3 regions of the Aminobacter sp. P9b genome follow, and region 2 is predicted to be linked to each of the others. Evidence: riboswitches for the same ligand, from Rfam matches in the RefSeq annotation. Region 2 holds a riboswitch; each other region holds the start of a gene.
The links. Region 2 has a riboswitch for cobalamin ahead of WHT83_RS19090 (CbtB-domain containing protein). Riboswitches for the same ligand answer to the same signal wherever they lie in the genome.
Positions count from the first base shown of each region.

Region 1 (9,645 bases), 590 kb from region 2:
TCACCTATTTGACCAACACGTCGATGATGGAAGTCGACTTCCTGCCGGAGCATCTGGTTGTGGTCGGCGGCAGCTATATCGGGCTCGAATTCGCCCAGATGTTCCGCCGTTTCGGCGCAAAGGTGACGGTGGTCGAAAAGGGGCCCCGTCTGATCTCGCGCGAGGACGAAGACGTCTCCGAGGCGGTCAAGAGCATCCTCGAAAAAGAGGGCATCAAGCTTAGGCTCAATGCCGAGTGCATCAGCTTCGCGCGGCATCCCGACGGCGTGCAGGTCGGTGTCGACTGCACCAGCGGCGACCGAGCGGTGACGGGCTCGCATGTACTGCTTGCCATTGGGCGAAAACCCAACACCGACGACCTGGGCCTCGACAGAGCGGGTGTCGTCACCGACAAGCGCGGTTATGTCGAAGTCGACGACCAGCTCCGGACCAATGTCCCGCACATCTGGGCTTTGGGCGACTGCAACGGCAAGGGCGCCTTCACCCACACCTCCTACAACGACTTCGAGATCGTCGCCGCCAATCTGCTCGACAAGGACGAGCGCAAGGTCACAGACCGCATCGAGGCCTACGCGCTCTACATCGACCCGCCGCTCGGCCGGGCCGGCATGACCGAGACTGCGGCGCGCAAGTCGGGCCGCAAGGTGCTAGTCGGCCAGCGACCTATGACGCGGGTCGGCCGCGCCGTCGAAAAGGGTGAGACACAGGGCTTCATGAAGATCCTCGTCGACGCCGACAGCAGGGACATCCTCGGCGCATCGGTGCTGGGCACCGGCGGCGACGAGGCGATCCACGCCGTGCTCGACCTGATGTACGCCAAGGCACCAATCGAGACACTGCAGCGCGCGGTCCACATCCACCCGACGGTTTCGGAGCTGCTGCCGACGATCGCCATCGAACTGAAGCCACTGGCATAGGATCGACCCATCCCAAGGTCGGGATGGGCCCTGGCCTGTTGGCTATTCGAAAGCCGCCCTCGCCTTTGCCTCAAGCCATTCGGCCATCTGGCGATACGGCACCGGACCGTAGCTGATGCGGGCGACGCCGAGCTCGGCGAGCTTGGCCTTCGGCGGTACATGCGCGAGCGCGATGATGTTGACCGGCAACTCGGCCTCGCGGCAGAGCCGGCCGATCAGCTTCTCGTCACCGAGACCCGGTGCAAAGAAACCGTGCGCGCCGGCCTTGGCGTAGGCGCGGGCACGCTCGACGGCCTCGTCGACGTGCTTTTCGCCGTGGGTGTCCGGCTTGTTCTTGAGGAAGACGTCGGTGCGGGCGTTGAGGAAGGCCGGCACGCCCGAAGCCTTGATCGCACCGGCTGCCGCAGCCACGCGCTCGGCCTGCAACGCTGTGTCGTGCAGCCCCTCGCCGCCGACGACCTGGTCCTCGAAATTGAAGCCGATGGCACCGGCCTCGATGGCGCGCGAAACCGTCTTGGCCACCTGCTCCGGCACGACGCCGTAGCCGCCCTCGAGGTCCATCGTCACTGGCAGGTCGACGGCAGCGACGATGCGCCTGATATTGTCGAGGGCGACGTCGAGCGGAATCTTCTCGCCGTCGGCAAAACCGAAGGCAGCGGCCACCGGCCAGCTGCCGGTGGCAATCGCCTTGGCGCCGGCCTTGGCGACAATGGCCGCAGTGCCGGGGTCCCAGGCATTGTAGAGCACCACGGGATTGCCCTTCACATGCAGGGCGTGGAAGGCATTTGCCTTGTCGATCTGGCTTGTCATGGAATCTTCCTCGCGGGTTCGGGAGGTTTACAGCCTAGCAGCGCGGCCCGGCTTCGCCATGGCGCAGAACGCGATATCACAGTGGCCAGCACCCTCAGCCAGCGTCCGGGTCAGCGCTCAGCAGCCGCCCCTCGAGCCGCTTCAGCAAGCTGACGGCGGTCCTGAGACCCACGTCGTCTTCGTCGGCGAGCAGATCGGTACGCAGACGCTCGAGAATGCGCTCGATCTCGACGACGCGGGCACGGCCCGCATCGGTCAGGGACAGGATCTTGGCGCGCCGATCACCGGGGTCGCCGACCCGGACGACCAGACCGTCAGCCGCCAAGATATCGACGATACGCACCAGCGACGGGCCCTCGAAGCCGAGATGGTCGGCAATCACGCCTTGGCGGATGTTGTCGCCTAGCCGTGACAGCGTCACCAGCGGCATGGCGGTGGCCTGCGACAGCCCGCAATCGTCGAGCGCGCGGTCGGCGGCGTGCCGCCACAACCGGGCAACCGATACCAAATACTTGCCGAAACTGGCGCGATCGGTGGCCCCATTGGACATTGCCGAAAGATAACATACTATCTATTAGGATGCGATCAGATTCTCGCACGACGCATCGTGCCTGGCGAAGACCAAAACCGGTTTTCGCCTCGACGATGCGCAGGCAGTCACGGGCGGCACCGGTTCCATGCGGACGCAGGGCGAGGAAGCGCCCGCACAGCACCGGCATGACGATCGCAGCCGTCGTCGCCCACAAGGGCGGTGGCGATATGTTCAATCTTCACAGGTAACTACAAATGGCAGAACAACGGACAAGCGGAGGCAGCGGCGGCTGGCTCCTGGTTCTCTTCGGCCTGCTCATGGTCATCATCGGCGCGCCGCTCGTTTATGGCGGCGTCCAGCTGATCGGCCTGGGCGGCTCCTGGTATTACGCACTCGCCGGCCTCGGCGTCATCGCCTCCGGCATTCTCTATGCGCTGCGCCGCAAGCAGGGACTGTGGCTCTACGCCATCGTGTTCCTGGCGACCGTCGCCTGGGCGATCTGGGAATCCGGGCTCGAATTCTGGCCGCTCGTACCACGCCTCGTGGCGCCCGCCGTCATCGCCATCCCGGCGCTGCTCCTGGCTCCGCTGTTTCCGTCAAGCAAGGGCAAGCGCGCTCCCTTCGCGCTCGCCGGCCTGCTTGTCACGGCGCTGGCCGCAACGGCCTTCTATGCCTTCACGCCGCACGGGGTGACGCGCAACGAATTTGCCAAGGACCCCGCGCCTGCCGTTCCCCCGGCCGCTGCAAGCGCCGGTGACTGGCGCTATTACGGCCGCACGCCGGCCGGTACGCGCTATGCCCCGGTCGACCAGATCAACCGCGACAACGTTAACCAGCTCGAAGTCGCCTGGACATTCCGCCATGGCGACACCCCGCAAGGTTCGGCGCAGGACCAGAGCACACCGCTCTTCGTCGGCGACACGCTCTACACCTGCTCGCCCAACAACATCGTCCACGCGCTGAACCCGGACACGGGCGAAGTGAAGTGGAAATACGATCCCAAGGCCAAGTCGCCGCTGTGGCAGCGCTGCCGTGGCGTCAGCTACTACGAACCGGCACTAGCTCCGGTCCAGGCCGAAGCCCCGGCGCCCACCGATCCGCTGACCCCGGCCAGCGTTATCGCGCCCGTGGCCCCCGCCGCCCCGGCATCGAACGCCTGTGCCGCCCGCATCGTCATGACCACCATCGACGCCCGCCTGGTCCAGCTCGACGCCAAGACCGGCAAACTGTGCCAGGACTTCGGCAATGGCGGCATCGTCGATCTCAAGCAGGGCATGGGCGAGATCAAGGACGGCTTCTATTTCCAGACCTCGGCGCCCACCGTCATGCGCGACCTGATCATGGTCGGCGGCTGGGTCTGGGACAATGTCGAGACCGGCGAGCCTTCGGGCGCCGTCCGTGCTTTCTCGGCCCGCACCGGCGAACTGGTCTGGGCCTGGGACCTCGGCAACCCCGCCATCACCAAGCTGCCGCCGGAAGGCGAGAGCTACACGCGCGGCACGCCGAACGTCTGGTCGACGCCGGCCTATGACGAAGCCCTCGGCCTCGTCTACCTGCCGACCGGCAACGCCACCCCGGACTTCTGGGGCGCCCACCGCAGCAAGGCGGCCGAGGAATATTCGGCCGCGGTCGTCGCCCTCGACATGGACACCGGCAAGGAGCGCTGGAAGTTCCAGACCGTGCACCACGACATCTGGGACTATGACGTTCCCGCCCAGCCGGCACTCTATGACGTGCCCGACGGCAAGGGTGGCAAGACCCCTGCCCTGATCCAGCTGACCAAGCGCGGCCAGATCTTCATGCTCGACCGCCGCGACGGCAAGCCGATAGCCGAAGTCGAGGAACGTGCCGTGCCGCAGGGCGCGATGGAAGGCGACTGGACCGCGCCGACCCAACCCTATTCGGTCGGCATGCCTTCGATCGGCACCGAGCCGTTCACCGAGGCGCGCATGTGGGGCGCGACGCCCTACGACCAGCTTTATTGCCGCATCGAGTTCAAGAAGCTGCGCTATGACGGCGAGTTCACGCCGCCGAGGACCGACCGCAGCCTGATCTACCCGGGCTACTATGGCGGCATGAACTGGGGCAGTGCGGCGATCGACGAAGCCCGTGGCCTCTTGATCGTCAACGACATCCGCATGCCGCAGTTCGTGCAGCTCATCGCCCGCGAGGAGGCCGACAACTATGGCGGCTCGGCAGCGCATGACGGCCTGTCGCAGCAGAAGGGCACGCCCTACGGCGCGTTGAAGAACGGCTTCATGTCGCCGCTCGGCGTTCCCTGCCACCAGCCGCCCTACGGCACGATCAGCGCGGTCGACCTCGAGTCGCGTACGCTCGTCTGGCAGGTTCCGGCCGGTACCCTCGAGGACACCGGCCCCCTCGGCATGAAGACCGGGATGCAGATCCCGATCGGCATGCCGACGCTCGGTGGCCCCGTTGCCACCTCGGGCGGCCTCGTCTTCTACGCCGGCACTCAGGACTACTACCTGCGCGCGATCGACGTGGAGACCGGCGAGGAATTGTGGAAGGGCCGCCTGCCAGTCGGCGCCCAGGCCACGCCGATGACCTACGTGTCGCCTGAGACCGGTGCGCAATATGTCGTCATCTCGGCCGGCGGCGCCCGCCAGTCGCCCGATCGCGGCGACTATGTGGTCGCCTACAAGCTGCCCAAGACGAACTGAGTTCTGACGGCATCGATACCGGGAAGGGGCGCCCAGGCGCCCCTTCTTCATTTCTGGCCGACGAAGGCTGTGGAGGCACGCCTGATCGGCAGGCGCCAGCCAAGCTTGACGCCGAGCGTCGCAACCGCAATGAGCGCCATGCCAACGCCTTGCGCCAAGCCGATAGGATGAGCGTAGATCGCCCAGTCGATGATGATGGCGACGACCGGATAGATGAAGGTGAGCACGCCGATGACCGGCGTCGTCAGCCTGGGATAAGACGAAAACATCATCACATAGGCAATGCCGGTGTGCAGCACCCCGATGCCGGCCAGCCAGCCCCATGAGGCGGGCGCGATGTCACTGGCGAAATTGGCGAAGGGCGCGAGCATGACCACGCCGACCGCCGTCTGGCACAACACCGTGACCTCCGGCCGCTGCTCGCCCAGGCCCTTGGCCAGGATCGTCACCACCGCGTAGAGGAAGGCGCCGCCGAGCGCTATGGCGATGCCGATCATCCAGGTCGTCGTGACCGGATTGTCCGAGACGACGAGGCCGCTGGCCAGCACGACGCCGAAGAAGGCAGCCGCCATCCAGGCGACCTGGTCGGCGGTGATGCGCTCCTTGAGAAACAGCACCCCGATCAGCACCACGAAGAACGGCTGGATGTGGTAGACGATGGTCATCACGGCGATCGAGGTCTTGGCGAAGCCCGCGAAGAACGCCGTCCAGCTCAACACCATGCAAACGCCGCAAAGCGCAGCGCGTCCGAGGCGGCCCCAGGACAGCGAGCGATCAGGCAGGTAACCGCGCACGAGGCACCAGGTGCCGAGGAACAGCGAGCCGAACAGGCAGCGCCAGAACACTGTCGTGACCGGGTCGACGCCGGCCTCCGTGACGAAGGCGCCGACGGTGCCGGCAATCGCCATGGCGACGGCGAGGTTGAGGGCGGGAAAGCGGGAAGCGTTGATCATGCTGGTCTTCCTTGGCGATGATCAAGCAAGCCCGCATTGACGATTTCATTCAAACGAATAGATTTGGCAAACCCTATTCGAAATACTGATACCGCCATGGCTTTGCCGCTCGACCTCGATCTGCTCAGAACGTTTGTCGCCGTTGCCGACAGCGGCAGCTTTTCCCATGCCGCCTCACGGGTCGGGCGCAGCCAATCGGCGATCAGCATGCAGATGCAGCGGCTGGAACAGACTGTCGGCAAGCAGCTTCTGGTCCGCGGCCCGCGTGCGGTCCTGCCCAACGCCATCGGCGAGGAGCTTCTGGTCTATGCCCGCCGGCTGCTGAAGTTGTCCGACGAAGCCTGGGCCAGCGTCACCCGTCCCGAGGAGGCCGGCAGCGTGCGGCTCGGCGTGCCCGACGACTACGCCGCCTTCCTGCTGCCGCCGGTCCTGTCGCGCTTTGCTGCCGCCCACCCGCTGGTCAACGTGGAACTGATCTGCGAGCAGTCGACCTCGCTGGTGAAGACCTTCGCCGACGGACGGCTCGACCTCGCCATCATTACCCGCGGCCCCGAGCAGGCGATCGAGGTGCTGCAGCGCGAGCGGCTTGTCTGGGTCGCCTCGCCCAACCATGTCGCCTGGGAGATCGATCCCCTGCCCGTCGCCCTGTTCGAGCCGGGCTGCGTCGCGCGTAAGAGCGTGCTGCAGGTGCTGGGTGCGGCCGACCGATCGTTCCGCTGCACCTACTCCAGCGCCAGCCTGCTCGGGCTCATCGCCGTGGTTCAGGCGGGATTGGCCGTCGCCGGCCTCGCCCAGCGCAGCGTGCCGCCCAGACTGCGCGTCATCGGCGAAGCCGAGGGCCTGCCGCCGCTGCCCGAGATGGAGATTGGCATCCTGCGCAACCCGCAGACCGGCAATTCCGCGGTCGAGCGGCTCTACGAGTTCCTCCGCCGCGACCTGACACAGCAGTCCTGATGTAAGCCGGCTTGCTGCCAGCGAATGGCTGCCATGCACAGCACGCATTGCTGCAATGCACCAACATCGCTTGTGCCGCGAGCGACTTGAGGAAACTGTAGACCTAAATCGTTTCAGCCTCCCCCGAGTCCGACATGCCCTTGCCGATCCTCGCCCTGGCCGTTGCATCCTTTTGCATCGGCACCACCGAATTCGTGATCATGGGCCTGTTGCCCGAGGTCGCGGCCGACCTCGGCGTGTCGATCCCGGCCGCCGGCCTGCTCGTCACCGGCTACGCCCTCGGCGTGGTCATCGGCGCCCCCATCATTGCCGTGGGCACGGCAAAACTGCCGCGCAAGCCGGTGTTGATCGGGCTTGCGATGATGTTCGTACTCGGCAACCTGCTCTGCGCCATCGCCCCGACCTACTGGACGCTGATGATCGCCCGCGTCATCACCGCCTTCGGCCACGGCGCCTTCTTCGGCATCGGCTCGGTGGTGGCGGCAAGCCTGGTGCCGGCCAACAAGCGCGCCAGCGCCATTGCCCTGATGTTTGCCGGCCTGACGCTCGCCAACATCCTCGGCGTGCCCGGCGGCACGGCACTGGGCGAGGCCTTCGGCTGGCGCATGACCTTCTTCGCCGTCGTCGCCATCGGCCTGATCTCGGTCGCGGCCATCGCCTTCCTGGTGCCGGCGGGCGTCGCCCCTCCCGGCAAGGGTGGCGTGGCCAGCGAGGTCAAGGTGCTCGGCAAGCTGCAGGTGTGGCTCGCCATGATCATCTCGGCGCTCGCCTCGGGCAGCCTGTTTGCCGTCTTCACCTACATCAAGCCGATCCTGACCGACGTCACCGGCGTGTCGGTTGCATCGGTCACCTGGATCCTGCTCCTCTTCGGCGGCGGCATGACCATCGGCAACATCATCGGCGGCAAGCTGGCCGACTGGAAGCTGATGCCGACTGCCATCGGCGCGCTGGTGGTGATGGCCGCGATCCACGTCGCCTTGGCCCAACTCGGCTATTCGGCGCCCGCCGCGATCCTGCTTATCTTCCTCTGGGGCGTGATGACCTTCGTCATCGTGCCGCCGATGCAGATGCGGGTCGTCGAAACCGCCTCGGAAGCGCCGAACCTTGCAGCGACGCTCAACCAGGGCGCCTTCAACGCCGGCAATGCCGCCGGCGCCTGGGCCGGCGGTGCCGCGATCTCGATGGGCGTCAGCTATGCCGACCTGCCTCTCGTCGGCGCGGCGATCGCACTGTCCGCCTTCGGCGTCGCGCTGTTTTCCTTCGCGCTCGACCGGCGTGACGCAATTCAGCAGGCGGCATGACGCTTTAGCGATTGTCAGCACTTCGCAGCTGCTGTAGCCACCTCATTGATGGTTCCTGCTGCCTGACTCGGGCAGCGGATTAAATGGGAACACGGTGAGACGTCCCTGACGCGAAACCGTGGCTGCCCCCGCAACTGTGAGCGGATAGCAAATCGGAAAATGCCACTGGCCAAACGGCCGGGAAGGCTCCGAGGAGTGATCACCCGCAAGCCAGGAGACCTGCCATCATCCGATTAACTCAACCGGCCGGGGTGTGCCGCGGAGATGATGATGGTTGCGACTGCCTTTTTCCGTACCGGCGCGCTCACCGGATCGTTCTGCCACCTCCGCCTGACTGCGGAGACAGGGCATGCTCGATCGCGTCCACACCGCTAGCCGCCTCGTAGGCACCACCCCGACACTGCTCGAACTCGACGGCGTCAGTTGGGGGCCTCGCGGTTCCCGGCCTATTCTCGAACCAGTGAGCCTTGCCGTCGCGCCTGGCGAAATGCTCGCCATCGTCGGCCCCAATGGCGCCGGCAAATCGAGCCTGCTGCGCTGCCTCTACCGCTACCACAGACCGGTCTCGGGAACGGTCCGGCTCGACGGCACCGACATCTGGACGATGAAGCCGCGTGACTGCGCCCGCCGCATCGCCACCGTGCTGCAGGAAAGCGCCTCCGACTTCGGGCTGACCGTGGCCGAGATCGTCGAGCTGGGGCTGACCCCGCACGCAACCGGCATTCGCACCGGCGATCAGGACTACGACCAGGTCGAGGCAGCGCTTGCATTGCTCGGCCTGACCGCGCTCGCCGCGCGCGACTTCAACTCGCTGTCCGGCGGCGAGAAGCAGCGCGTGATGATTGCCCGCGCGCTGGTGCAGCGGCCCGATCTGCTGATCCTCGACGAGCCGACCAACCATCTCGACATCCGCCACCAGCTTGAAGTTCTGGAGCTGCTCGGCAATCTCGGCTGCACCGTCATCGTCTCCCTGCACGATCTGGCGCTGGCCTCCGCCCATGCCGACCGCGTGCTGGTGATGGACGCAGGCCGCGCGGTTGCTTGCGGCAGGCCGGCAGACATCCTGACGCCCGAACGCATCCGCTTGAGCTTTTCCGTCGGTGCGATCCTCGACGACCATCCCATCACCGGTCGCCCGCGCTTTTCCTTCCACCTCGAACGCTGACAACAACTCAAGGAGCCCCAATGCGCCTGCCCATCATCGCCGCCGCCCTGCTCGCCACCTGTGCTTCCGCCGCTGCCAGCGGCTTCCCCGCCACCGTCAAGAGCTGCAACCGCGACGTGACTTTCGAGGCCGCGCCCAAAAGGGCTGTCTCCCACGACGTCAACCTGACCGAGATGATGCTGGTGCTCGGTTTGGCTGACCGCATGGCCGGCTATTCCGGCATTTCTGGCTGGAAGACGCTGGACGAGAACCTGCGCAAGGGCGTCGGCGAACTGCCGGAGCTCGCGCCGAAATACGTCACCAAGGAAGTGCTGCTGGGTGCCGATGCCGAC
Region 1 is NZ_CP150082.1:4,464,814-4,474,458, forward strand. Features, by position in the region: gene WHT83_RS22050 (FAD-containing oxidoreductase) at 1-917, shown strand, start outside; gene WHT83_RS22055 (isocitrate lyase/phosphoenolpyruvate mutase family protein) at 960-1,727, opposite strand; gene WHT83_RS22060 (MarR family winged helix-turn-helix transcriptional regulator) at 1,822-2,277, opposite strand; gene WHT83_RS22065 (membrane-bound PQQ-dependent dehydrogenase, glucose/quinate/shikimate family) at 2,514-4,940, shown strand; gene WHT83_RS22070 (DMT family transporter) at 4,988-5,893, opposite strand; gene WHT83_RS22075 (LysR substrate-binding domain-containing protein) at 5,990-6,847, shown strand; gene WHT83_RS22080 (MFS transporter) at 6,982-8,148, shown strand; cobalamin riboswitch at 8,181-8,390, shown strand; gene WHT83_RS22085 (ABC transporter ATP-binding protein) at 8,498-9,313, shown strand; gene WHT83_RS22090 (ABC transporter substrate-binding protein) at 9,334-9,645, shown strand, end outside.
Region 1: another riboswitch for cobalamin. It lies ahead of WHT83_RS22085 (ABC transporter ATP-binding protein); the one in region 2 lies ahead of WHT83_RS19090 (CbtB-domain containing protein).

Region 2 (9,645 bases):
CACCAGCGAGGCGATGCGCGGCAAGAGGATCTGCGTGCCCGGAGCCGGCACCACATTAGCCGCCGACGTCGCGCCATAGGCGGTCGCGGCGACAGCGGCGAGATCACGGGCCCTGCCCGGCTCCGGCAGGCGCGACAAGGCTGTGGCAGGCAGCTCGAAAAGCGGATAGGAGTTCGGATTGATCCCGGTCGAAAGGTCGACGAACGGCTCGGGCGCTCCCGGAAACAGCGCCCTCGCCCGCTCCAGGCTGCCGCCGTGGTCCACAGTCCCGGTCCTACGTCCTGCAAGAAGCGTCATGTTTGTTCCGCTTGCCTTCCTGTCGCTTCTGTTCGAACTCGGTCTGGGTTACCCGGACCGGCTGGTGCACGCCATCGGCCACCCGGTGATCTGGATCGGCAAGCTGATATCCTTTCTCGACACCAGCCTCAACCGCGCCACCGATACCGACGCCAGACGCCGTTTTCTGGGCGTGGTTGCCCTCGTCGTCATCGTCGCCGTACCGGCCGCATGCGCATTTGCCGTCGAGCGCCTGTTCGGGCTTGTCCCCTTCGGCATCCTTCTCACGGCAATCGCCGCTTCCAGCCTCGTCGCCCAGCACAGCCTCGGCAGCCATGTGAAGGCAGTCGCCGATGCGCTCGACAGCGGCGGCATCGTCGCCGGCCGCAAGGCAGTGTCGCAAATCGTCGGCCGTGACCCCGAACGCCTCGACGAGGCCGGCGTCAGCCGCGCGGCCATCGAAAGCCTGGCCGAGAATTTTTCCGACGGCATCACCGCTCCGGCATTCTGGCTCGCTGTTTTCGGCTTTGCCGGCGGAGCCGGCTACAAGGCCGCCAACACCGCCGATTCGATGATCGGCCACCGCACCAGCCGCCACGAAGCCTTCGGCTGGGCCGCTGCCCGTTTCGACGACCTGATCAACCTGCCGGCGTCGCGGCTGACTGCCCTTTTGATCGTGCTCGCCGCATTCCTGGTGCCCGGCACCGACCCAAGGGGCGCCTGGCAGGCGGTGTGGCGCGACGCCCAAAAACATCGCTCGCCCAACGCCGGCTGGCCTGAATCCGCCATGGCCGGCGCTCTCGGCCTCGCGCTTGCCGGTCCGCGTGCTTATGGCGGCGTCATGGTCGACGATTCCTTGATGGGCGATGGCGGCCGGCGCGAGGCCAATGCCCAGGACATCCGCGCCGCACTCCGGCTCTACTGGACGGCCGATGCGTTGATGGTCGGCGCTCTGGGGCTGATCGCCGCGATCTTCTGGCTCTGACCGCCTCGGGCGCTCAGAACTCGATGCCCTTCTGCGCCTTCACGCCAGCCGAGAAATGGTGCTTGGTGGCGCCCATCTCAGTCACAAGGTCGGCAGCCTCGACCAAAGCCGGCTTGGCGTTGCGGCCCGTGACCACGACATGCAGCCCCTCGCGCCTGCCTTTGAGCGCGGCGACCACCGCGTCGAGGTCGAGATAGTCATAGCGCAGCGCGATGTTGAGTTCGTCGAGCACGACGAGAGCAATGCTCGGATCGGCCAGCAATTCCTGCGCCTTGGCCCAAGCGGCCTCGGCCGCCGCGATGTCGCGCTTGATGTCCTGCGTCTCCCAGGTGAAGCCTTCGCCCATCGTGTGCCAGACGACGCGGTCGCCGAAGGCAGCAAACGCGTCCTGCTCGCCCGAATGCCAGGCGCCCTTGATGAACTGCACGACGCCAACGCGCTGGCCGTAGCCGAGCATGCGCAGCGCCAGCCCGAAGGCCGCCGTCGACTTGCCCTTGCCGGGGCCGGTGTTGACGATCAGCAGGCCCTTCTCGACAATAGTCTTTCCCGCCACTTCGGCATCCTGCACCGCCTTGCGCTTGGCCATCTTGCTACGGTGCCGTTCGGCTTCCTGTTCGTCGATCGTCTTCATCATTTCACCTTCATCGGCAGGCCGGAAACCATGAACAGCACTTCGTCGGCTGCCGCCGCCACTTTCTGATTGAGCCTGCCGGCATCGTCGCGGAAGCGGCGGGCGAGCGCATTGTCGGGCACGATGCCGAGCCCGACCTCGTTGGAAACCACGAACCAAGGTCCGCGCGGCCGCGACAGCACGTCGGCAAGCCGGGCACTTTCCGCCTCGACGTCATGATCCGCCAGCATGTGATTGGTGAGCCAGAGCGTCAGGCAATCGACCAGCACCGGCGTGCCATCGAGCACGCTGCCGAGCGCACCCACAAGATCGAGCGGTGCGTCGAGGGTCAGCCAGCCATCGCCACGGCGGCCGCGGTGAAGCGAGATGCGCTCGCGCATCTCGTCGTCATAGGCCTGCGCCGTGGCGATGTAGGTCCACGGCGCAGGAAACTGCGTGATCAGCCGCTCAGCATGCGCGCTCTTGCCGGAGCGCGCACCGCCGAGCAGGAAGGTCAGCTTCTCAGGCAAGGCGGCCGTGCAGCGCCGGGGCCTGTCCGCCCATGAAGCGGTTGCGCACGAAGCCGGCAATCGCACCCAGCACGACCCAGAACACCAGGTTGGTGATGGTGACGGCGACGACGAAGTTGTGATGCAAGTCGGCCGCGATCGGCGAGTCGTGGCTTTCGGGCTGCGGCGCGCCGATGATGTGCGGCGCGACGATCAGCGCCACGCCGAGGATCGCCAACGGCAGCGACTGGCGGAAAGCGATGAGCGCGAGGCCGGCGGCGGTGGCAACAACCGTGAAGGTCCACCAGACCTGGCGCGCGCCGAGATCGGCGGCGGGCATGGCCGGCAACTCGGGCGGCAGGCCAAGACCAGGCGCCAGTGTGAAGACGGCGAAGCCGGCAAAACCCCAGAACACGCCCTGGCGCCAGTTGGCGATACCGCCGGCGAATTCGGAAGCTGCGACCAGGATCAGCGCGAAAGCAACGCCGCTGACGATGTTGGCGAGTGCCGAATAGGCGAAGCGTTCGAACCCGTCGGCGGGCGCCCAGGCTTCGACCTCTTCTTCGGCAGGAGCCGCAACCTGCGCCGCAGGAGCGGTCGCTTCGGTGCCGGCCGTCGGTGCGGTGGCTTCAGTGCCTGCGGCTGGTGCCGCGGCATGCTCGTGACCGCCCGCATTTTCATAGGTCTCCGCTTTGAGAATCAGCGGAACGGTTGCATAGGTCTGGAGCGCGGCAAGGATCACGCCGGCCAATAGGCCGCTGATCGCCGCGATGAACACGACGTTGCGAAAAACAGACATGGCTAGAGTGCTTTCGTTAGTGGCAGGGGAAAGCCATCGAGTGGCGATAGTCGTGGGCAGCGTTGTGCACCACTTCCATATGCGAGAACCCGAGGAAGCCAACAACGAAAAGGCCGAGCAGCGCCGCAAGCGCGAGCTGCATGGTGCGCGACTGCGAGGAAACGTCAGCGCCGATTGCAGAAACAGTATTCATCTTGAAGTCCTTTCGCCCTCCACCCGAGGGCACCGAGATAAGTGCCTGTCGCCGGCAGGTCTCCTGGCTTGCGGATCGACACCCTTCCCCGCCTTCCCGAAGCAAGCTTCAGTGGCATTTGGGGAGAGCTAACCGCATACAGTTGCGGGGGCAGCCACGGCTTCGGACCCTCAAAGGGCCCTTACCGCATTCCCTCTTGATTCCGTAACGGAACCGACGACCCGGCAACTATAGAAACAAATGGCTTGGGCGGCAAACCAAATTCCGACGCCGCAGCGCTCGAATGCGTCAGCAGCGTGCAGCTATTTGCTCGGCCACCAGGTGCTGGAGCCGCCACAGATGCCGGTCGTGGATGGCTCGATCCTCGAGATTCTTGACCACATTGTAGAGATAATCGGCGGCCGAGCCCCAATGGCCGCAGGTCGTGGCCAGCCGCTTCACGACCTCGTCCTCGCCCAGCGCCCCGGCATAGGCATGGCCTTCGCGGTTGATGACGAAGGCGAGCGCGGTCAATGGGCCCTCATCGGTGGCAAGGCTCAGCCAGCGCGGCTTGTAGGTCGAAGGCTTGAGTGTCATTTCGCGGCGAAACAGCTTGTCGAGTTGCTCGCGCCGGTCGCCATCCATCAGCCGCAGCGCCACACCCTTGCACTGGCCGCCGCGATCCATGCCCATCATCAGCCCCGGCTCGGCCTTGGTGGCGCGCCAGCGGGTCATGTTGATGCAGAACGAGCGATGCCAGCCGCGTGCCACCGCCACCTTCTCCTCCGTATGGTCGACCTCCGGCTTCCAGATCAGCGAGCCATAGGCAAACAGCCACAGCGGCCCCTCATCGGCATTGTCCGCCAGCGTCTCGTCGATCATGCGCTCATAGTCGGCATCGTCGAGATGCTGCGCGTCCGGGTCGGGGCCGGCGTCGGCCACTTCGCGATGGCAGCGCGCCACCAGATCTTCGGTCAACGACATCACGCGACCGTTCATTGCTGACATCCCCGAACCCTGTGCATGACGTTGGCTAGTCCCTCTCTTGCCCCGGTTCAACCATGATAGTGCTGCAGGAGCGGCGAAACACCCGAAAGCCGAAGCGAATGGCCATGACGATGCAACCGACCACCGACCAAGTTCAAGCCCGAACCCCACGCGTCCAGGTCATCGACATCGCCCGCGGCACAGCACTCGTCGCCATGGCCATCTATCATTTCGCCTGGGATCTCGAGTTCTTCGGCTATGCCGACCCGGGCATGACCGCCTTCGGCGGCTGGAAACTGTTCGCCCGCTCGATCGCGTCGAGCTTCCTGTTTCTTGTCGGCGTAAGCCTCGTCCTTGCCCACGCCAAGGGCATTCGCTGGCGCGGCTTTCGGAAACGGCTGGCAATGGTCGTTGCCGCCGCCGCGGCAATCTCCGTGGCGACATGGTTCGCCATGCCCGACACCTTCATCTTCTTCGGCATCCTCCACCAGATCGCCTTTGCCAGCGTCGTCGGCCTTGCCTTCCTGCGCCTGCCGCCGCTGCTGACGCTCGTCGTGGCTGCCCTCGTAATCGTGGCTCCCAGTTACCTGCGCAACGAGGCCTTCAACCATCCGGCGCTGCTTTGGGTCGGCCTCAACACCGTTGCCCCGCGCTCCAACGATTTCGTGCCCGTCTTCCCCTTCTTCGGGGCGGTGCTGGCAGGCATGGGACTTGCCGGGCTGGCGCTTAAATCCGGCCTGTTCGACGCCCTGGCGCGCTTGAAACCCGGCGCCTGGTCGAAACCGCTCGACTTCTTCGGCCGCCACAGCCTGGCCTTCTACCTCATCCACCAGCCGGTGCTGATCTCGCTGGTCTGGGCCTGGGCGCAGTTCTTCCCCGCGCCGGTCGAAACCCGCGAAGTCGGCTTCCTGAAGTCCTGCCAGATCTCCTGCGAGCAAAGCCGCGACACCGATTTCTGCGCGCGCTACTGTGTCTGCATGCTCGACGAGCTGCAGAAAGACGATTCACTCGACCGCCTCTATGCCAGCGACAAGAGCCCTGAACTCAAGGCACGGATCAGCGACACCGCCGCGATGTGCACGGCCAGGACGGACAGCGAAATACCAACTGGAGGAGCGCAATGACCGACATCAAGGCAGCCCCCAACCGGGTGCCGTGGCCGCCGATCATCTACCTCGCGGCCATTGCCATCGCCATCGTGCTCGGCCTGCTCTATCCATTGCCCTGGATCACCGAACCGATATCCGATCTATTGTTTGCCGCCGGCTGGCTGGCGATAGCAGGTTTTGCCGCCATCGAAATTTCGGCAATGCGCGCCCTGAAGCGCGGCAACACCACCATCAGGCCTGACAAGGCCGCGGATCATCTGGTGACGAACGGCCCCTTTTCCTTCACCCGCAACCCGATCTACTTCGGCAATACGCTGCTGATGATCGGCATCGGCTTGGTCAGCGGCAGCCTCTGGTTCATCATCCTGGCGCTGGTCGCAGTCTTCGCCACGAACAAGCTCGCCATCGAACGTGAGGAAAAGCACTTGCAGGCGCGTTTCGGCAAGAAATACATCGACTATGCGAAGAAGGTCAGGCGCTGGATCTAGCTGACGGCGGCGGTCGCGCCACCGTTTCGGAAGCTGTGGGTTCCGTAGATGGCCACGATCGCCAAGGCAATCGCCAGCCATAGCATCAGGCCGATCCACTGGTGCTGGGTCGCATCGCCACCTTCGAACACGCGGCCGAGGTAACGCACGCTGTTCTGGTGCGATACGTGCATGAGAATCGCCGGCAGCACGCTGCCCGCCGAATTCTGGTACAGCCACGTGAACACCACCGCCGCAACCATGACGTTGATGGCGCTGGATATGCTGTAGTCGTTCAGAAGCACCAGCGGCAGGTGCCAGGCGGCCCAGATCACCCCGAGCAGCAGGCTTGCATTCAGCGCTCCGTGCTCGCGCAGAAACGCCGGCAGCGCGAATCCCCGCCAGCCGGGCTCCTCGCCAAGCGGACCGCTGAAGACCAGAAACAGCGGGACCATGCCCGCGATTTCCGGAATGGCCGGCACGTTCCCCCAGTTGGGCGCAGCGGAACCCAACAATGGGTTGAGCCAGATTGCCAGCAGTTGCGCTGCCACCGGTAGGCCGATCGCCACCAGGTACCAACCTGGAGGCACGCGCCATTTCACCACTGAAGCCAGCAGCGCACGGACTTTCGGCCAGCCACCCAGGAGTGCGGAGATGACGACGGCCGAGACGAATGGACCAAAGGTAAACCAGGCGATGTCTTCGCCACCTGCCCGGTAGAACGGAATGAAGACAATCCAGGTGATGGCGAATGCCAGCACCACGAAGCTCGTGACCGGCCAGTTGCGAACCGTCCTGATGAGCATCGACATGGGAGCTACTCCCGAGGGGTAGCCAAACTTAGCACAATGCTGTGGGTGAGTCCGAGCCGTCGCAGCGCCGGATGACCCGGCCGGCTTTCGGCTGTCAGGTGTTGACGCCGAGCTCGACCAGCCGTTCGACGCAGGATTCCTCTGCCTGATCCAGTTCGGCGAGCGTCTCCTCCAGATCGCGGCGCTTCTGGCGCAGATCCTCGCGCTTCTCTTCGATGCGCTTGATCATCAGCTTGAGCTGGCCGACCTCGCCGGGCGGCGCGCGATACATCTGGATGATCTCGCGGATCTCGTTGATCGAAAAGCCGAGGCGCTTGCCACGCATGATCTGGCGAATGAGATGCCGGTCCGATGGCCGGAACAGCCGTGTCCGGCCGCGACGCACCGGCTGCACCAGGCCTTCATCTTCATAGAAGCGCAGTGTCCGCGTCGAAATGTCGAATTCGCGGGTCAGTTCGGTAATCGAATAATATTCCCGCATCGTTCCTCCACCCCGCGAGCGAAACCGCCCCGCCTCAAAATCATGCCGGGCACTAGCCGAGGCGAATAGGCCGGGCGACGGCAAGCATCGCGCGGCAAGGACCATAGTGATCCGCCTGGAGTCTCGCACGCGATTTACGTAAAAGTCAATTGAACTCGCCGTCTATGCAACCAACTGTTCCGCGCCCAATCTGACGCGCAGAAATACGGTGGCGTTGATCCCGGGGGGGCCTTTGCGGAACTCGAAACCGAGCTTCCGCGTCATCCGCCGCCGAGATGCAACCACCATGTCGCGAGGCTGAGGAAGGCAAGGAAGCCGATCACGTCGGTGATCATCGTCGTGAAGATCGACGACGAGATCGCCGGGTCGGCGCCGACCTTGTCGAGCAGGAGTGGAATCAGGATTCCGCCGAGCGCTGCCGCCAGCATGTTGAGCACCATCGCAGCGGCAATGACGAAACCCAGGTCGGGATTGTGGAACCACAGACCGGCGACCAGGCCGAGGATGGCCGCAATGATCGCACCGTTCAGCAGCCCGACCATCACCTCGCGGCGGATGACGCGGCCGGCATTGTAGATATCGAGGTCGCGCGTGGCGAGCGCCCGCACCGTCACCGTCATCGTCTGGGTGCCGGCATTGCCGCCAAGCGAGGCGACGATCGGCATCAGGGCTGCCAGCGCCACCATCTCCTCGATGGTCGCGCCGAACTGGCTAATGACAGATGCCGAGATGAAGGCGGTTCCGAGATTGACCAGGAGCCATGGCACGCGCGAGCGCGAGGTGGCGGCCACCGTGTCCGACAGCTCTTCGTCGCCGACGCCGCCCATGCGCAGGAGATCTTCCTCGGCCTCCTGCTGGATGACGTCGACCACGTCGTCAATGGTCAGCACGCCGACCAGACGCTCGTTCTCGTCGACGACGGCGGCCGACAAAAGATCGTATTGCTCGAACTCGCGCGCCGCCTCTTCCTGGTCCATCGTCGCGGGAATGGCGTGACGCGTCTCGTGCATCACCTCTTCGATCTTGACCGCACGCTTGGTGCGCAGGATCTGGTCGAGGTCGACCGCGCCGAGCAGCTTGAAGGTCGGGTCGATGACGAAAACCTGGCTGAAGCGGTCGGGCAGGTCCTTGTCGTCGCGCAGATAGTCGATGGTCTGGCCAATGGTCCAGAACGGTGGCACCGCGACGAACTCCGTCTGCATGCGCCGGCCGGCCGATTCTTCCGGATAGTCGAGCGAACGGCGCAGCCTGATGCGCTCGGTGAACGGCAGCTGGGCCAGGATCTCGTTCTGGTCTTCGGCGTCGAGATCCTCGAGGATGTAGACCGCGTCGTCGGAATCGAGCTCCTGGACGGCCTGGGCAATCTGCTCGTTGGGCAGGTTGTCGACGATGTCCAGGCGGATCGCCTCGTCGACCTCGGTCAGCGCCGAAAAGTCGAAGTCCGAGCCCATCAGCTCGACCAGTGCAAGCCGCTGTTCGGGCAGCAATGCCTCCAGCAGGTCGCCGAGTTCGGATTGGTGCAGCCCCGATACGTCGCGCTTCAGCGATAGCGTATCGCGATCGGCGATCGCCGCGCCGATATGGGCGAGGAACGAGGCAAGGATCGCCCCGTCCTCGCCGTAGATTTCGGCGCGGACAGCGTCAGCGGCGTCGGCGCCGTGCGTATGGTCGTGTCGGGCTTCCATCGGCGCTTCCCGTTTGCGGATTTTCGGGATTCGAGGTGGGTTATCCCTAGCCCGCCAAGGGTCGGAATATCAAATGAAATACCGCCTCAGGCGGTCCTGCGGATCAGCCAATTCCGCGCTGTTTCAATCAGGCCACATGCTCGCTTGAGCATTGGCGGTGATCTGCCAGCACCTCGATGATGCGGCAGTCGCAGATGCGGCCATGGCCGCACTCGTCGATCATCCGCGACAGCTCTCCGCGCAGCGCCTGGAGCCGCTCGATTCGCCTGTCGACTTCGCGAAGATGCGACTTGGCGATGCTGTCGGCCTGGTGACACGAGGCCTGCGGTTCCTGCGACATCACCAGCAATTCCCTGATATGGTCGACCTCGAAGCCGAGTTCGCGGGCGTGGCGGATGAAGTTGAGCCGGTCGATCTCCGCCTTGCCGTAGCGGCGCTGGTTGCCTTCCGTGCGCGGTGGCGCCGCAATCAGCCCGATCTGCTCATAAAAACGGATCGTCGGCACTTTTACGCCCGTTCGCCGCGCCAGTTCGCCAATCGGCAGATTCATCTAAAAACCCTCTTGATCCTCTAGTGGCTAGAGATTCTAGCATTGCTTCATATAGGATTGAAAGGACCCATCATGAATGACGCCAGCCACGGCAAGACGCGCTTCCGCGTCGGCGGTATGGATTGCGCCTCCTGCGCGACCAAGATCGAGAACGCCGTCAGCCGCCTGCCCGGCATCACCGAGGTCGGCATTTCCGTTTCGGC
Region 2 is NZ_CP150082.1:3,870,256-3,879,900, forward strand. Features, by position in the region: gene cobD (threonine-phosphate decarboxylase CobD) at 1-297, opposite strand, end outside; gene cbiB (adenosylcobinamide-phosphate synthase CbiB) at 296-1,261, shown strand; gene cobO (cob(I)yrinic acid a,c-diamide adenosyltransferase) at 1,275-1,892, opposite strand; gene cobU (bifunctional adenosylcobinamide kinase/adenosylcobinamide-phosphate guanylyltransferase) at 1,892-2,401, opposite strand; gene WHT83_RS19085 (CbtA family protein) at 2,394-3,179, opposite strand; gene WHT83_RS19090 (CbtB-domain containing protein) at 3,196-3,372, opposite strand; cobalamin riboswitch at 3,408-3,605, opposite strand; gene WHT83_RS19095 (gamma-glutamylcyclotransferase) at 3,661-4,350, opposite strand; gene WHT83_RS19100 (DUF1624 domain-containing protein) at 4,464-5,462, shown strand; gene WHT83_RS19105 (isoprenylcysteine carboxylmethyltransferase family protein) at 5,459-5,935, shown strand; gene WHT83_RS19110 (CPBP family intramembrane glutamic endopeptidase) at 5,932-6,726, opposite strand; gene WHT83_RS19115 (MerR family DNA-binding transcriptional regulator) at 6,821-7,207, opposite strand; gene mgtE (magnesium transporter) at 7,468-8,892, opposite strand; gene WHT83_RS19125 (helix-turn-helix domain-containing protein) at 9,020-9,442, opposite strand; gene WHT83_RS19130 (heavy metal translocating P-type ATPase) at 9,515-9,645, shown strand, end outside.

Region 3 (9,645 bases), 830 kb from region 2:
AAGGGCTGCGACATCAGCCCGGCCACCGCGTCGCCATCGACGGTCAGGCCCACCAGCGTGCCCCAGACCGGCAGGCCGGAGATGAAGGCGCGCGTGCCGTCGATCGGATCGATCACCCAGACATGGCTGTTGGAGATGTTTTCGCTGCCATGCTCCTCGCCGAGGATGCCGTGGCCGGGGAACTCGGCGTTGATCAGCGCGCGGATGGCGCGTTCGGCCTCCTGGTCGGCCTCGGTGACGGGATCGAAACCGCCGGCAAGCTTGTTTGCCACTGCACCCTGCCGGCGGAAGCGCGGCAGCGTTTCGGCTGCGGCAGCACGTGCGATCCGTCGCATGAATTCGGCGTCGACCATCATTCACCCCATCTCTGACTGTTGCGTGGATGACACGCCGCGGCCCTCGCCGGCAATAACCACATCAACTTGATTTAAAGAATCCCAAGGCGCCTTGACTTTTGTGCAGCGCACAATAATCTCGACTTCGGACAGGGTTTCCTGTCCATGCCCTCCTTGGGCGTTTCCTCCCTAGACTTCGACCGCTCTCCGGAGCGGTCTTTTTTTAACCTGCTCGGCCTGCGGTGCTACTCCGCAGCCAGCGGCAGGTCGAGGAAATGATGATCCGGAACCGCCATCAGATCGGCGGAAAACCGCGCCAGATCGTCGGCCAGAGCATAAAAGCCTGCCGATTTCTGGAACGTGCGCTCGTCCATGTAGAGCCCGCGATTGATCTCGATCTGCAGCGCATGCAGCTTGCGCGCCGGCCGGCCGTAATGTTCGGTGATGAAACCGCCGGCATAAGGTTTATTGTGCGCCACGGTGTAACCCATCGCCGCCAATAGCCCGATGGCCCGTTCGGAAAGCTCCGACGCGGCCGAGGTGCCGAAACGGTCGCCGACGATGAAGTCCGGCCGCATGCCGCTGTCGCCGATGCGGACCGAAGCCGGCATCGAATGGCAGTCCACCAGCACGGCATAGCCGAACCGCGCATGGGTGCGCGTGACCAGCCGCTTCAGCGTCTCGTGGTAGGGTTTGTAGACGCATTCGATGCGGTCGACCGCCTCCGACAGCGGCAACCGGCCCGGATAGATGTCCAGCCCCTCGCCCACCAGCTTCGGCACGGTACCGAGCCCGCCGGCGACTCGGGCCGAGCGGACGTTGGCGAAAGGCGGCACAGGTTCCGCGAACATCCTGGGGTCGAGCTCCCACGGCTCGCGGTTCACATCGAGATAGGCGCGCGGAAAATGTGCCGTCAGCATGGGTGCGCCGAGTGCGACGGCAGCACCGAACAACTCGTCGACGTAGCAATCCTCGGAGCGCCGGATGGACGTCGAATCGAGCCGGGTCATGGCGAGGAAGCGTTCGGGATAGCACCGCCCGCTATGCGGCGAGTTGAACACGAACGGCACGCGCTGCTCTGCGCTCGTCCTGACTTCGAACGGCGGCAGCACCGAGAAATCTTCGGCTGGCGTCATCTTTGTTGACGGACCTGCGAAATGCACTCACTCATTGTTCGAAGGTGCCACCTGCGGCCGCCGGTGTCCAGCATTCGAAATGTGGAAAAGCCGCCCCGATCGTGCCTTTGCGTCACCAATCCGGCAGCGCATTCACTTGATGTTTACCGTCCCGAACTCATATACAAGATGGTTAACGAAGCCCCTGATGGGGGGCGGCTTCGACCGCTAATTCGGACGGGAAACTGATGGCACGCATTCTTCTGGCAGAAGACGACGACGATATGCGCCGCTTCCTGGTCAAGGCGCTGGAACGCGCCGGCTACCAGGTGAGCGACTTCGACAATGGCGCGAGCGCTTACGAGCGGCTGCGCGAGGAACCCTTTTCGCTGCTGCTGACCGACATCGTCATGCCGGAGATGGACGGCATCGAGCTGGCGCGCCGCGCCACCGAGATCGATCCCGATCTCAAGGTGATGTTCATCACCGGCTTTGCCGCGGTCGCGCTCAACCCTGATTCGAAGGCACCGCGCGACGCCAAGGTGCTGTCGAAACCCTTCCATCTGCGCGATCTCGTCAACGAGGTCGAGAAGATGCTGCACGCCGCCTGAGGCGTTTCCCTAGCGTCGTCTAGGGAATTGATGATCCGGCGCATTTTTCCGCCAAACACGCTATTGACGCGCCGGATCAAAAATGGTGTATCCGCCCCCATCGGATGGGCGTGTAGCTCAGCGGGAGAGCACTGCATTGACATTGCAGGGGTCACAGGTTCAATCCCTGTCACGCCCACCATCCGAACTCCCTGATATCGTGAGATAAATTCGAACCGCAGTACGACGCCCGTGGCCATACGACTACGATCGACGACTACGGCAGCCGCGCGGTCCTTTCCTGGTCTACGCCGCGCGATAGTCCGGCGCGCTTGCCAGGTAGCCCGCATAGGCATCGGCATTAGGCGGCGCGAAATTCTCGGCCAGCGCATGGCGCCGCCGTTTCTTGGCGCCGATGTCGGCCAGCAGTTCGTCGAAATGCTTGAAATGATAAGGCGCCACGCACAGGCCGCCATAGACGCCCGCCGCCGGGCGCTCGTTGCGCTTCCAGTGCAGCATCATCTCGATGTTGTCGTTCATTTCCTGTCTCGAAGGCTGGCGGCCCAGCATGCCGTCGGCGTAGCGCACCAGCCAGTTACCGGCCAGCTCGGCGCTCAGCACCGTGCAGAATGACGAATTGAAACCAACGAAGCCCATGTCGGGCAGGTCGGGATTGGCGATGACCCGGTAGAGCCTGTACTGCCCGTCCGGCTCGACCAGCTTACGCTGGTATTCCTGCGGCAGGAAAGGCACGCCGGATTTCCAGCCGACCGCGAGGATAGCCATGTCGGCCGCCACCCGCTCGCCGCCCGACAGAATCACCGTACCCTGCTCGTAGCCGGAGATGGTGCCCTGGATCGCCTTGATGCGTCCGTCCGCCACCATGTCGAAGAAACCCGGCGTGACGATCGGGACCGAACAGTTGATCGTGGTTTCGATCGGCTTCGTCGGCCTGAGCCCTGTCTTCTTCAACTTGAGCTGGATCGAGAGCAGGCTTTCCAGCGCCCGCCAGTTGGCCCAGACGAACGGCTTGGCGACAGTGTGCGCGAGCCGCGCCAGCAGCGGCTGGTCCCAGTTCGGGAACATCACCTCCTGGGCGCGGACATAGAGGATGCGCTTGAAATTGATCAGCCCGCCGATGAAGTACGGTATGCGCCAGACCGGCTCGAGATAGACGATGCTGACGTCGGCAGCGCCTGAATTGACCGCATTGACGGCGATGTCGGTGGCGGATTTCGAGAAGCCGAGCACGACGACGCGCTTGCCCTTCACGGTTGCGGAATCGGTGTATTCCGAGGAATGAAGCACCTGGCCGCCGGCTGCGGTAAAATCATCCTGGCCCGGATGTACGAGCTCGCGTTTTTCGCTGAAATTGCCGGTGCAGACCGCAACGAAGTCAAAATCTTCGCTGACCGCGTTGCCGTCCCTGGCAAGCTCGAGGCTCCAGCCCTTGGCCCCTTGCCGCCGCTGCATGGAAACGACCTTGGTGCCGTAGCGGATGAGCGGCACCAGCCCGTTCCGCTCGGCATAGGTCCTGAGATAGGCGTGGACCTGCGTGCCCTTGGGCCATTCCGGATAGTCGTCCGGCATCGGCATCGAGGTGTAGCGATAGAGATCCTTCGGGCTTTGCGTCTGCACCTCGGGATAGGAGCGCGACGGCTCCCAGACCCCGCCCAGATCATTGCCGCGCTCGACGATGTGCACCTCGTGACCGCGTTGCCTGAAGGCATGAGCAGCCGCGAGCCCGCTCACGCCCGCGCCGATGACGCAGACTTTCTTCTTGTCGACCATTTGCTTTTCCTTGTCAGCCAGGACGCAGGCTCGCCCTCGCACGCGACGGATGTCGCGTGCGCCAGGACGGTCAGCGGCGTGTGATCCGGTGGCTTAGTCGTTGGCTTCCGGCGGCAGGAAGTTGACCTCGTGCTGGGCCGAGACCTTCACCACCTCGGCCGGGTCGGCGAGGTTGTCGAGCTTGTTGAACAGCTCTTCCAGCATGCCCGCCGGCGACACCCAGAACAGTGCCTTGGTCGGCTTGTCCGACTTGTTGAAGTAGCCGTGCGGGATGCCTCTGGGCATGCGTACCAGGTCGCCGGCCTTGGCCTTGACCCATTCGCCGTCGAGCTTGAGATCGAGTTCGCCTTCCTGCACGAGGATGAACTCTTCCTGAGTCGGATGGACGTGCACGGGCACGAACTGGCCCGGCTCGCTGTTGGTCTCGAAGGCGAAGGTGGCATCGCAAACCGCCTTCGGAAAATAGACCTGTCCAAGGATATTCCAGGTCTTGCCGGCATAGCCGTCGCCCTTGCGCGTAATGCCCTTGGCGAGTTCCTTGCTCATCATAAGCTCCCTCTGTTCGAAGGACCTGCCCATGGCGGCCCTTTCATTTGTTCCACCCCGAAGAGTGCTGCAGACATCGTCAATGAACTAGCCGGAATGCGCGGCGACTATCCAGAAAACGCAAAAATGCAGCAGGGTGGATGCATTGCCGTTCATTTTCGTTGGCAGCCGGATGATCGGTGCTAGTCTGGCCGGATGCTGATGGAAGAGGCGTCCGTTCGAAGGGTACCGCTTTCCGATCATGTCTTGTTTCAGTCGAACGATCTCGACTGCGCCAGGGAGCGGGTCGCCCAGAAGTTCTGCAATCACCGACTGGACATCATCGGTGATCGAAAATCTTTTCGTGTCACACACAATCATGCCCCCGGCGAGATGATCTCGCTGAATTACATCAGCTATGGCGCCGACGTGCTGATCGACCCCGGCGAACTTGGCGACTTCTATCTGATCCAGATGCCGGTTTCGGGCACGGCGACCGTCCGCAACGGCTCGCGCGAATTCATCACAAACCGCAGCATCGCCTCCGTGCTCAACGCCGACCTGGCGACGAGGATGAAGTGGTGGCAGGGCTGCGCGCAACTGCTCATCCAGGTGCGCAAGGCGCCGCTGCACGCCTTTGCCATGCGCCTGCTCGACCGCGACATACCGGGGCCGCTGATCTTCGATCCGCTGGTGGATTTTTCGAGGCCCGAGATGCAGGCGTGGCGGCGCCTCGCCAACTCACTGTTCCAGGCCGCGGAGAGGAAGACGGCTTCAGCGGGATCGGGCATCCAGAACGTTCTGTACGAGCAGCACCTCCTGGAACTGTTCCTGCGCAGCCAGCCCAGCAACATGAGCCTGTTCTTCGACGACCGGAGGCAAGGTGCGGCACCTCGCCATCTCAAGCGCGCCGAGGAGTTCATCCGCGCCCATGCCGCCTTGCCCATCGGGCTGCACGAGATCGCCGGCGCCGCCGGTGTCGCGCCCCGGACGCTGCAACTTGCCTACAGGAATGCCTTCGGCATCTCGCCGCTGCGCGCGCTGACGCGCGAACGCATGCGCCGCGCCCGCTTCGACCTGGTGGCGAGCGAAGCCACCGTCACCGATGTCGCTCTGAAATGGGGCTTCACCCACTTCGGCCGCTTCGCCGCCGAATACAGGCATGAATTCGGCGAGCTTCCGCGCGAGACGCGACAGGCGCGCCACGGCTTGGGCCGCGCCACGCACGAAATGGCCTGACGAACGTCCCGCTAGGATTTGGCCAGCGAGGGTTTGACAGGAGCGGCAGCGCGCAGCGTCTGCTTGCGACCGGTTGGCTCGTAGGCAAACTCATCGACCACACGGCCGCCGAGCAGGTGCTCGGCAACGATGCGGTCTATGGCGGCCTCGGTGACGCCGCCATAATAGGTCCCCTCGGGAAAGACCTGGATGACGGGGGCGAGGTTGCAGGGGCCGAGGCAGGTCGACTTGCAGCTCATGGTGCCGTCGCCGCTGACGCGCAGCTTCTGGCGGTCCTGCTGGTTGCGCAGGTGACCCCACATGAGATCGGCGCCGGCGGCGTTGCACGGGCCGCCCTGGCAGACCAGCACGCGACGTTTCTGTGCCGGGATCAGCGACCCCTCCGGCACCAGCTTTTCGGCAGGCGGAACGGGAGCAGCCACTTCTGCGGTTTCGACAAGCCCGGCCATCAGCGCCGGCAGGAGCGCACTGTCGGCGAGGCCCTGTGCGATGCGGACATTGGGCCATGGCGCGCCATCCTCGGCCTGCCAGCGGCGCAGCGACTTGGTGAGCCAGGCGGTGAAGCTCGGCTCGATCGGCAGCATCAGCGGCAGGATGAGAATGTCGGAGGCACCGGCCTCACGCAGGGCTCCGAGCGCCTCTCGCAGCGACGGCGTGCCCTGCTCTGTGAAGCCGAAGCTGGCACCGGCGACGCCGGGAAGCGTGGCCGCAAGGCCGGCGAGTTGCTGCATCTGCCTGTAGGGCGCAGCGGCAAAGGCCGACTTGGCGACCAGCAGCACATGCCTTTGCGGCGCGGAGTTGTTTTCGCTTGAGTTCGACACCTGCAATCCCTGACCAGCCGTAGCGGGATTGCGGCAACGCAGGCCAAAGCCGGTGCCGGATGGCTACCGTTTCAACCCGCGCTCCTGTGGTACACCCCGCCCACGGAACCTCACTTGGTCAGGCAGGTCTCCTGGCTCGCGGGTCGTTGCTTCATCGCCCGTCTTCCCGGCTTCATGCCAGTGACGTGGTGGGCAATGTGGCTATTCACCATTGGGCATGATCGTTTCCGAAAAGCGGAAACCACTTTTCGGGACCATGCCCTGACCGCTCACAGTTGCGGGGCAGCTTCGGCTTCTACCGAATTCCCTCTTAGCTCCCGCCGAGAGGCGGGAGAACCATAACCACGCGGCAAGCTATAGGCGCGCATCGACAAGTCAAGCGCCTAAAGCTGCTCCGACTATTCCGCCGCCTCGGCGAAGGCGGCAGGCACATAGTTGAGGATCGGTGCCAGCCAGCGCTCCGTCTCTGCAACCGACATGCCCTTGCGCTTGGCATAGTCCTCGACCTGGTCGCGCTCGACCTTGGCGACACCGAAATAATAGCTTTCCGGATGCGAGAGATAGAGGCCCGAGACCGACGAGCCCGGCCACATCGCCATGCTTTCCGTCAAAGTCACGCCGGCATTGTTCTCGGCGTCGAGCAGGCGGAACAAGGTCGTCTTTTCGGTGTGGTCGGGCTGCGCCGGATAGCCGGGCGCCGGGCGGATGCCGTGATAGGCCTCGCCGATCAGCTCGTCGCCCGACAGGCTTTCGTCCGTCGCATACCCCCAGAACTCCTTGCGGACGCACTCGTGCATGCGCTCGGCGAAAGCCTCGGCGAAGCGGTCGGCCAGCGCCTTGACCATGATCGAGGAATAGTCGTCATTGGCGCGCTCGAAGCGCTCGGCGATCGCCACCTCCTCGATGCCGGCGGTCACCACGAAGCCGCCGACATAGTCGGCCTTGCCGCTGTCGAGAGGGGCTACGAAGTCCGACAGCGCGACATTCGGCCTGCCGTCGCGCTTGGTCAATTGCTGGCGCAGGGTGAAGAAGCTCGCGAATTCCTTTGTGCGGCTGTCGTCGGCGAACAGCCTGATGTCGTCGCCGACAGCATTGGCCGGCCAGAAGCCGATCACCGCCTTCGGCGCGAACCACTTCTCGTCGATGATCTTCTTCAGCATCGCCTGGGCGTCTTCGAACAGCTGGCGCGCAGCCGCACCCTGGTTCTCGTCCTCGAGGATCTTGGGGTAGCGGCCCTTGAGCTCCCAGGTCTGGAAAAACGGCGTCCAGTCGATGTAGCGGGCGAGCTCGGCGAGATCCCAGTTTTCGAACACCTTCGTGCCGAAGAAGCTCGGCTTCGGCGGCGTGTAGCCGGTCCAGTCGGCCTTGTGCGCATTGGCGCGGGCCTTTGCCAGCGGCAGCCGCTGCTTGTCGGCCTCCGAGCGGGCGTGCGCATCGGCGACCTTCTTGTATTCCGCTTGTACGGTTTCGACGTAACCCTGCTTCGCCTCGGCCGACAACAGGTTGGACACCACGCCGACCGCGCGGCTGGCGTCGGTGACATAGACGGCCTGGCCGCGCTCGTAGCGCGGGTGGATCTTGACCGCCGTATGGACGCGGCTGGTGGTGGCACCGCCGATCAGCAGCGGGATGTCAAAACCCTCGCGCTCCATTTCGGCCGCGACATGGGCCATCTCGTCGAGCGACGGCGTGATCAGGCCGGACAGGCCGATGATGTCGACATTCTGCTCCCGCGCGGTCTGCAGGATCTTGGTTGCCGGCACCATGACGCCGAGATCGATGATCTCATAGTTGTTGCAGGCGAGCACGACGCCGACGATGTTCTTGCCGATGTCGTGGACGTCGCCCTTGACCGTCGCCATCAATATCTTGCCGGCGGTCTGGCGCTCGCCATTGTCGATGCCCTTGGCGGCGTTGGCAGCCTTCTCCGCCTCCATGTGCGGCAGGAGCCCGGCAACCGCCTGCTTCATGACGCGGGCGGATTTCACCACCTGCGGCAGGAACATCTTGCCGGCGCCGAACAGGTCGCCGACGACGTTCATGCCGGCCATCAGCGGCCCTTCGATGACATGCAGCGGACGTTCCGCCTTCAGCCGCGCCTCGTCGGTGTCGGCGTCGATGAACTCAGTGATGCCGTTGACCAGCGCGTGGCTGATGCGCTGCTCGACCGGCCAGTCGCGCCAGGCGAGATCGCGCTCCTTGGCTTCCTTGCCGGCCGTGCCCTTGTAGCGCTCGGCCAGCTCGAGAAGGCGTTCGGTCGCGGTGCCGCCGGCCTTGGGCAGGCGGTTGAGAACGACGTCCTCGCAGGCTTCGCGCAGCTCCGGATCGATCGATTCATAGACCGCCAGCTGCCCGGCATTGACGATGCCCATGTCCATGCCCGCCTGGATGGCGTGGTAGAGGAACACGGCATGCATGGCCTCGCGCACCGGCTCGTTGCCGCGGAACGAGAAGGACAGGTTGGACACGCCGCCCGAGATGTGGACGTGCGGCAGGGTGCGGGTGATCTCTCGCGTCGCCTCGATGAAGTCGACCCCATAATTGTCGTGCTCCTCGATGCCAGTGGCGACCGCAAAGATGTTGGGATCGAAGATGATGTCTTCAGGCGCGAAGCCGGCCTGCTCGGTGAGCAGCTTGTAGGCGCGGGTGCAGATCTCGACCTTGCGCGCCTTGGTGTCGGCCTGGCCCCGCTCGTCGAAGGCCATGACGACGACGGCAGCACCATAAGCGTGGCAGAGCCGGGCGTGATGCAGGAAGGCTTCCTCGCCCTCCTTCATCGAGATCGAGTTGACGATCGCCTTGCCCTGCACGCATTTCAGGCCGGCCTCGATGATCTCCCATTTGGAGCTGTCGATCATCACCGGCACGCGCGCGATGTCGGGTTCGGCGGCGATCAGGTTGAGATACTCGACCATCGCCTTCTTCGAATCGATCAGGCCCTCGTCCATGTTGATGTCGATGATCTGGGCGCCATTGACGACCTGGTCGCGCGCTACCTCGAGGGCGGCCGCATAGTCTCCCGCCGTAATCAGCTTGCGGAACTTGGCCGAGCCGGTGACGTTGGTGCGCTCGCCGACATTGACGAACGGGATCTCGTCGGTGAGCGTGAACGGCTCGAGGCCCGACAGCCGCATCTGCGGCTTCAGTTCCGGTATCTGGCGCGGCGGATGCTTGGCTACGGCTTCGGCGATGGCCCGGATATGCTCCGGCGTCGAACCGCAGCAGCCGC
Region 3 is NZ_CP150082.1:4,702,863-4,712,507, forward strand. Features, by position in the region: gene hisN (histidinol-phosphatase) at 1-356, opposite strand, end outside; gene WHT83_RS23180 (N-formylglutamate amidohydrolase) at 581-1,471, opposite strand; gene cpdR (cell cycle two-component system response regulator CpdR) at 1,699-2,061, shown strand; tRNA gene WHT83_RS23190 (tRNA-Val) at 2,168-2,242, shown strand; partial or broken gene WHT83_RS23195 (flavin-containing monooxygenase) at 2,347-3,912, opposite strand; gene WHT83_RS23200 (cupin domain-containing protein) at 3,925-4,377, opposite strand; gene WHT83_RS23205 (AraC family transcriptional regulator) at 4,624-5,595, shown strand; gene WHT83_RS23210 ((2Fe-2S) ferredoxin domain-containing protein) at 5,607-6,416, opposite strand; cobalamin riboswitch at 6,520-6,772, opposite strand; gene metH (methionine synthase) at 6,815-9,645, opposite strand, start outside.
Region 3: another riboswitch for cobalamin. It lies ahead of WHT83_RS23210 ((2Fe-2S) ferredoxin domain-containing protein); the one in region 2 lies ahead of WHT83_RS19090 (CbtB-domain containing protein).